2 regions of the Streptomyces sp. NPDC050703 genome follow, and region 2 is predicted to be linked to the other one. Evidence: riboswitches for the same ligand, from Rfam matches in the RefSeq annotation. Region 2 holds a riboswitch; the other holds the start of a gene.
The links. Region 2 has a riboswitch for cobalamin ahead of AB0I16_RS18530 (ABC transporter substrate-binding protein). Riboswitches for the same ligand answer to the same signal wherever they lie in the genome.
Positions count from the first base shown of each region.

Region 1: linked by a shared signal. The riboswitch ahead of AB0I16_RS32165 (ribonucleoside-diphosphate reductase subunit alpha) and the one ahead of AB0I16_RS18530 (ABC transporter substrate-binding protein) in region 2 are both predicted to bind cobalamin.

Region 1 covers NZ_JBFAHX010000056.1:8,210-12,307, reverse strand. Annotated here, with positions in the region: gene AB0I16_RS32165 (ribonucleoside-diphosphate reductase subunit alpha) at 1-1,454, opposite strand, end outside; cobalamin riboswitch at 1,582-1,712, opposite strand; gene mctP (monocarboxylate uptake permease MctP) at 1,854-3,497, opposite strand; gene AB0I16_RS32155 (DUF3311 domain-containing protein) at 3,494-3,763, opposite strand; gene AB0I16_RS32150 (YbdD/YjiX family protein) at 3,883-4,083, opposite strand; gene AB0I16_RS32145 (carbon starvation CstA family protein) at 4,080-4,098, opposite strand, start outside.
Region 2 covers NZ_JBFAHX010000018.1:20,567-24,664, forward strand. Annotated here, with positions in the region: gene AB0I16_RS18525 (iron chelate uptake ABC transporter family permease subunit) at 1-999, opposite strand, end outside; gene AB0I16_RS18530 (ABC transporter substrate-binding protein) at 1,059-2,093, opposite strand; cobalamin riboswitch at 2,159-2,345, opposite strand; gene AB0I16_RS18535 (VOC family protein) at 2,353-2,841, opposite strand; gene AB0I16_RS18540 (helix-turn-helix domain-containing protein) at 2,847-3,707, opposite strand.

The DNA of each region.
Region 1 (4,098 bases), on a different contig from region 2:
GCGTCGAGCCGGTCCCAGGCGAGGTCGCCCGAGTCCGGGTCCACGAAGGCGCCGAGGTTCACCGAGCCGAGGTTGCAGACGGCCGTCTCGCCGTCGTCGGTGACCTCCAGGATCTCCGTGCAGAGGTTCGAGGAGTGCACGGTGTGGCCGGGCTCCGCCGTCTGGTTGGCGGTGCGGTTGGCCGCGTCCTTGAACGTCATCCAGCCGTTGCCGGTCTGCGCGAGGGTGCGCATCATGCGGCCGTACAGCTCACGGGCGGGGATGGTCCTCTTGGCGAGCCCGGCGGCCTCCGCCGCGCGGTAGGCGGCGTCGAACTCCTCGCCCCACAGGTCGACGAGGTCGGGCACGTCGACGGGGGAGAACAGCGACCACTCCTGGTCGGCGGCGACCCGGCGCATGAACTCGTCCGGAATCCAGTGCGCGAGGTTGAGGTTGTGCGTGCGGCGCGCGTCCTCACCGGTGTTGTCGCGCAGCTCCAGGAACTCCTCGATGTCGGAGTGCCAGGTCTCCAGGTAGACGGCGGCGGCGCCCTTGCGCCGGCCGCCCTGGTTCACCGCGGCGACCGAGGCGTCGAGCGTCTTCAGGAACGGCACGATGCCGTTGGAGTGCCCGTTCGTGCCCCGGATCAGCGAACCGCGGGAACGGACGCGCGAGTACGAGAGTCCGATGCCGCCCGCGTGCTTGGAGAGGCGCGCGACCTGGTGGTAGCGGTCGTAGATCGAGTCGAGCTCGTCCAGGGGCGAGTCGAGGAGGTAGCAGGACGACATCTGCGGGTGCCGGGTGCCGGAGTTGAAGAGCGTGGGCGACGACGGCAGGTAGTCCAGGCGGCTCATCAGGCCGTACAGCGCGGCGACCTCGTCCACCGCCCGGACGCTGTCGTCCTCCGCCAGGCCGCTCGCCACCCGCAGCATGAAGTGCTGCGGGGTCTCGATGACCTGCCGGGTGATCGGGTGGCGCAGCAGATAGCGGCTGTACAGGGTGCGCAGGCCGAAGTAGCCGAAGCGGAAGTCGGCGCCGTCCGCGAGGGCCGCCTCCACCAGCGCGTCGAGCCGGGCCGCGTGCCGCGTCACGAACGAGGCCGTGCGGTCGGCGATCAGGCCCTCGCGGTGGCCCACCGCCACGGAGTCGGTGAAGGAGCGCACGCCCTGCGTGGCCGCTTCCTCGCGGATGCCGATCGAGAGCAGCCGGGCCGCCAGCTTCGAGTACTCGGGGTCCTCGGAGATGAGCCCCGCGGCGGCCTCGGTCGCCAGCTCCCGCAGCTCGGACACGTCAGCGCGGGCGGAGCGGCCCCGCAGCGCGGCGGCGGCGACCCGGCCGGGGTCGGCGTCGGGGAGGTCGGCGGTGAGGTCGGTCAGGGTGCGCAGCAGCGCGGCTCCCGGGCCGTCGGTTCCTTCGGCACCCTCGGCGGTCGGCGGCTTCGTCGCCGGCGCCGGATCGGCAGGCGCGATGGTCACGTGGGGCTCTCCCTCGCTCGGCTCCGGGACGGGGGAGGGGAGGGCGCACGGGGGCACGCGCGCAGGGCGGTGCACCGCGTCCACCGGCCCACTCCACGAGGCCCGGACGGTCGGCACCCGGGCCGGACGGCACGGGTGCGCTGCCGGCAGGTCTTCGGACTCCGCGTACGCCGAATGCGTACACGTCCACCGTTGCGGGACAGTTCCGGACTTGCACCGGATTCCCCTGCGGCGACAGCGAGCATGAGCATACATCTTGTGCCGGGCCGGGAAAGCGGGCCCACATCTTGTGTCGGTGCGGGGGCGGTCGTGGGTACGGCGAAGGGCCGCCGGTCGCCCGGCGGCCCTTCGTACGGCGGTGGACGGGGCCCCGACGGGCCCCTGTGCGGTGGGGCGCGGTCAGTGCACGGCGCCCGCGGTGGCCGGGGGCAGTTCCTCGATCACGCCGGGGTCTCCCGCGTCCGCGGTGTAGTCCTCGGGCGAGGTCTCGTCGATGCCGTCGGGGGCCTTCGCGGCCCGCAGGACGAAGGTGAGGACCACCGTCACGATGACGTTCAGGACGAACGCGGTGAGGCCGATGTAGCCGATCTCGCCGATGCCGGGGATCTCGTCGGAGGAGCCGCCGAAGTGCTTCTGCGTGGGCGAGGCGACGCCGTACGCGGCCAGGGTGCCGTAGGCCATGCCGACCGCCCAGCCCGCCAGCAGCGCCCAGCGGTGGAACCAGCGCGTGAACAGGCCGCCGACCAGCGCCGGCATCGTCTGGAGTATCCAGATGCCGCCCAGGAGCTGGAAGTTGATCGCGACGGTCTTGTCCATGGTGAGGACGAAGGCCAGCGCGCCCACCTTCACCAGGAGCGAGACCAGCTTGGAGACCTTGGTCTCCTGCTCGGCCGTCGCGTCCGGCTTGAGGAAGTCCTTGTAGATGTTGCGCGTGAAGAGGTTCGCGGCGGCGATGGACATGATGGCGGCCGGGACGAGCGCGCCGATGCCGATCGCGGCGAAGGCCACGCCCGTGAACCAGTCGGGGAACATGTTCTCGAACAGCTGCGGGATCGCGAGCTGCCCGTTCTCCACCTTGACCCCGGCCGCGATCGCCATGAAGCCGAGCAGCGCGAGTAGGCCGAGCATCAGCGAGTACAGCGGCAGGATCGTGGTGTTGCGGCGGATCACGTCGCGGCTCTTGGACGAGAGCGTCGCCGTGATCGAGTGCGGGTACATGAAGAGCGCGAGCGCGGAGCCGAGGGCCAGCGTCGCGTACGTCCACTGCCCCGCCTCGCCCGGCGCGAGCCCGGCGACGGGCTTGCCCGCCGCGTCGTTGGCGGCGGAGAACTTGTCGCCCGCGGCCCGGAAGATCTCGTCGAAGCCGCCCAGCTTGATCGGGATGTAGATGATCGCCACGGCGATGACGAGGTAGATCAGGCCGTCCTTCACGAACGCGATCAGGGCGGGGGCGCGCAGACCCGAGGAGTACGTGTACGCCGCGAGCACCGCGAAGGCGATCAGGAGCGGCAGGTCCTTGATGAACCAGTTGGTGTCGGGGCCGCCGCCGACGCCCATGACGTCGAGCACGGCCTGGATGCCGACGAGTTGGAGCGCGATGTACGGCATGGTGGCGAGGATGCCGGTGAGCGCGACCGCCAGGGAGAGCCCCTTGGAGCCGAAGCGTCCGCGCACGAAGTCCGAGGTCGTCACGTAGCCGTGCTTGTGCGAGACCGACCAGAGCCGCGGCAGGAAGGTGAAGATCAGCGGATAGACGAGGATCGTGTAGGGCACCGCGAAGAACCCGGCCGCGCCCGCCGCGTAGATCGCCGCGGGGACGGCGACGAAGGTGTACGCGGTGTAGAGGTCGCCGCCGAGCAGGAACCAGGTGACCCAGGTGCCGAACGAGCGGCCGCCGAGGCCCCATTCGTCGAGGCTCTCGGTCTCCGCCTTGCGCCAGCGGGCGGCGAGGAAGCCCATGACGGTGACCGCGACGAAGAAGAAGACGAAGACGGCGAGTGCTATGCCGTTGACACCGTCGGTGCCGGCCGCGAGGACGTTCATCGGCCCGCACCCCCCTGGACCCGCTCGGCCCCGCGGGCGCGCTGGTCGCGCTGCCACAGCTTGTAGGCGACCATCGTGAGCGCCGTGGAGAGCACGACCCACAGCATCTGGTACCAGTAGAAGAACGGGATGCCGATGAAGGTCGGGTCCACCTTGGCGTAGGAGCTCACCCAGAGCATCGCCACGAAGGGCGCGACGAGGCAGACGGCGATGACCACGCGGACCGGCGTGACCACCGGTCTGTTCACTTCAGGCGCATCTGACATAGCGCGGCTCCGTTCCCTCACTGATCCCATGCTTGACGTGCGGGAAATCTAAGCGAGAGTCTCGCGCCATGGAACCCCGGTCCGGATAACGGACGGGACTCGAAGTGCCGGTACGCCGCTCAGCAGCAGCGGAAGCCCTGCCGGGGGTCCGACTCCTGCCGCTCCGTCCGCATGCGCTCGAACGCCCGGCGGTCGGGCACGGCGGCGTGCGGGTGCTCCCTGCGCAGGTGCGCCACGTACCGCTCGTACGCCGACTCGCCGGTCAACTCGCGGACGTACCACCGCAGTCGGCGCAGCCGGCGCGGCAGCGGGGCGGTCATGGGCGGGCCGCCGGT
Region 2 (4,098 bases):
GAGCACCGCCACGAACGCCGGTACCCCGATGAGTGACGTCACCACGCCCACCGGCACCTCCTGGGGGTCGAGCGCCGTGCGGGCCAGCGTGTCCACCCAGACCAGGAACACCGCCCCCGCCAGCGCCGTGACCGGGAGGAGGCGGGCGTGGCCGGAGCCGACGATCGCGCGGGCCGCGTGCGGCAGGACCAGGCCGACGAAGCCGATGGCGCCGGCCGAGCTGACGAGGGCCGCCGTCAGCAGCGCCGTGACGCAGAGCAGGACGAGGCGCGTACGGGCCACCCGTACGCCCAGTGTCGCCGCCGCGTCCTGGCCGAACGCGAAGGCGTCGAGCGTGCGGGCGTGGCCCAGGCAGATCAGCAGGGCGAGCGCGAGCACCGCGCCGCACATCCACACGTCCGTCCAGCCCGCCCCGCTGAGCGAGCCGAGGAGCCAGAACAGCACGCCGCGGGTGGTCTCGGCGTCCCCCGCGGTGAGGATGACGAACGACGTGAGCGCGGAGAAGAGCTGCATGGCGGCCACGCCGGAGAGCACGACCCGGTCCGTCGAGCCGCCGAGGGTGTGGCTCAGGAGCAGGACGAGGGCGAAGGAGCAGAGCGCCCCCGCGAAGGCGCCCGCCGAGACCGACAGCGCTCCCCCGCCGACGCCGAGGACCACGACCGCCACCGCGCCCGTGGACGCGCCCGAGGAGACCCCGAGCACGAAGGGGTCGGCGAGCGGGTTGCGGAGCAGGGACTGCATGACCGCGCCGCAGACCGCGAGGCCCGCGCCGCAGACCGCGGCGAGCAGGGTGCGCGGCATCCGCAGGTTCCAGACGATGCCGTCCCTGATGGGGGTCAGCCGTGCCTCTCCCCAGCCGAGGTGTGCGGCCACCGCCGACCAGACGTCGGGTACGGAGATGTCGGCGGGGCCGATGGTGACGGCCACCGCCACGGAGAGCACGAGCGCGGCGGCCCCGGCCGACCAGAGCAGAGTCCGGCGCAGCGGACTCCGCGCCAGCGGACCCCGCGGCAGCGGGCCCCGGCGTGACGCGTCCCGTGTCACGGGAGCGGCGGACCTCACTTGACGAGCCCGAACTTCCGCAGCCCCGCGGCCACCTGCTCGATGCCGTCGACCGTACGGATCGTGGGGTTCATCGCCTGGCCGCTCAGCAGCACGTACCGCTTCTTCTTGACGGCGGTCAGGTTCTTGGTCGCCGGGTTGGTCTCCAGGAACTTGATCTTCGCGGCGGCGCTCTCGGCGGACTGCGACTTGCGGGTGAGGTCGCCGATGACGAGGACGTCGGGGTCGCGGTCGGCGACGGTCTCCCAGTTGATCTGGGGCCACTCCTCGTGGGTGTCGTCGAAGACGTTCTCGGCGCCCAGCTCGCGCGTGATGATGCCGGGGGCCCCGCAGCAGCCCGCCATGTAGGGGGCGTCGGAGTTGGCGAACCAGTAGAGGAGCGAGGTGCCGGAGGCGTCGATGTCCTCGGTGGCCCTGGTGACACGCGCCTTCAGGCCGGCGATCAGCTTCTCGCCGCGCTCCTCGACCCCGAACACCTTCGCCAGGTCGCGCACCTCGCCGTAGACGGTGTCCATGGTGAGCGTCTTGACGCGCTTGCCGTCGCCGCCGCCCGCGTTGTCCTTGCCCGCGCAGTCGCTGGGCGAGACGTAGACGGGGACGCCGAGTTCGGTGAACTTGGCGCGGTCGGCGACGCCGCCCTTGCCGACGGTGTAGAGGAAGGAGGCGCTGACGAAGTCGGGCTCCTTGGAGAGGACCTTCTCCAGGGCGGGGTAGCGGTCGGCGAGCCGCTCCACCGTGGCGTTGTCCTTCGCCACGTTCTCCAGGACCGGGTCGGTCCAGGTGCCCGTGCCCGCCATGCGGTCGGCGAGGCCGAGGGAGAGCAGGATCTCCGTGGAGCCCTGGTCCAGCGAGACGGCCCGCCTCGGCGGGGCCTCGACCTCGGTCTTCGCACCGCAGGAGGTGACGGTCACGGGGTAGCCGGGCTTCGCCGCCCCCGCCGTCCCCTCCCCGGCGGGGCCGCCGCACGCGGTCAGCGCGAGCACTCCCGCGCAGGACAGGGCGAAGGTACGTATGCGGGCTTTCGAGGACACGTGATCCCTTGGGTCTCACGGCTCATACGCGGAGCCTGGTCTGCGTCACGACCTCTGCCGCCCGGTGTGCGGGCAGAGGCGCCAGCAGGTCTTCGGACTCGGGATCGGCCGGGCGGAGCGCCTTCCCGGGTGTCCGTGGACGCCCAGTGGCCGTGTGCCCCGCCCGTCCCCCTCACCGCTGCGCGTCAGTTCCGGATTCGCACCGGATTCCCTGGCCCAGGTGTGGGTTTGACTGGCTTGCGCAAGTTATCACGCGGGCTCAGGGGGTCCCGGCGGGCCTCGGCTCCCCGCGGTAGGTGCCGAAGGACCAGCGGTTGCCCTCGGGATCGGCGATGCCGAACTCGCGACTGCCGTACGGCTTGTCCTCGATCTCCGCGGTGATCTTCACTCCGGCCCCGGTCAGGCGGGCGTACAGGGCGTCCACCCGGTCGGTGACGACGTAGGCGCCCGCGGTACCCGGCGTGCCGCAGGTGCCGCCGGCCGCGTCCGGGTCGTACGAGCCGAGCATGACGCCGCCGCCCTCCGGCCAGTCGAGCTGGGCGTGGGCCACGCGGCCGCCGTCCTCGTACACGGCGGTGCGCAGGAAGCCGACGGTGCCGACGAGGAAGTCGATCAGGGCGGGGGCGTTCTCCGCCTGGAGGGCGGGCCAGATGGTGGGGGCGGGGGTGGTGCCGTGTGCGGGGGTTTGTTCCGTGCCTTGTGCCGTGGCGGGCGGGGTGGTCTGCGTGGTGTCCCGTGTGGTGTCCATGCCTCCTACTCTCCGTCCGGGCGGTGTGCCCCGGCTTGGATATTCCGGCACTCTTCGGCCAGCCAGCGGGTGGGGCTGGCTCCCGTGTACTGCCGGAAGTCCCGTACGAGGTGGGAGTGGTCGTAGTAGCCGCAGTCGGCCGCGATCCGGGCCAGGTCCTGCGGGGCGCCCGCCGCGGACGCGCGGACCACGGCGGTCTTGGCGTGCTGGAACCGCGTCAGGCGCGCGGCCTGCTTCGGGGTGAGGCCCGTCTCGGCGCGGAACAGCGAGGTCAGGCGGCGTTCGCTGAGCGCCACGTGGCGGGAGAGGCCGCCGATGGTGCCCGCGCCGCGGTGCCTCGCGAGCCAGGCCCATGCCTCGGCGACCTCCGGGCGTACGGAACCGGCCGTCCGGTCGTCGGCGGCCCTGCGGCGCAGGTAGACGGAGAGGGCGTCGAAGCGGTCCTCCCAGCGGTCGAGGCCGCAGAGCCGCTCCCGGAGCTCGGCGGCGCGCCCGCCGAACACGTCCCTGCCGTCGACCACCAGCTCGCCGGTGAGCTCGGCCGCGGGCAGGCCGAGGAGCGCGCGGGCCGCGAGGGGGTGGACGGCGAGCTGGATGCCGGCCTCGTGCTCGGGCTGGACCACGTGGGCGGGGCTCTGGTGGAGGCCGCCGACGATGATGTCCGTGCGGATGGCGTCCGTGCCGGTGGCCTGCTGCGGGGTGTGGCCGGTGGCGATGGGGCCGTCCAGGGAGAAGATCACCGTCAGGTACGGGGACGGCAGGCCGCGGTGCAGGGCCGGGCGCTGGCCCGTCGTGCGGTAGCCGGTCGCCGATATGACCATGCCGTTCAGGTGGGGCACGGTCCTTATGAACTCCCTGGAGGCCATGTCTCCATTATGAGCGGGGGCTGGCCGGGGGCCTGGCGGTTCGGCTTCTGCGGGGCGGGGGCTGGCCGGGGGCCTGGCGGTTCGGCTTCTGCGGGGCGTGGGGGTTTTGCGCCCCTGGGGGCTGGCCGATCCGCTTGTCTGCGGGTCGTGGGGGTTGGTCGCGCAGTTCCCCGCGCCCCTGAGAGGGGGGCCTGGCCGTTTCGCTTGTCTGCGGGTTGTGGGGGTTGGGCGCGCAGTTCCCCGCGCCCCTGAGAGGGGGGCCTGGCCGTTTCGCCTATCTGCGGGGCGTGGGGGTTGGGCGCGCAGTTCCCCGCGCCCCTGAGGGGCTGGCCGATCCGTCTGTCTGCGGGGCGTGGGGGGTGCGCGCGCAGTTCCCCGTGGGGCTGGGGGC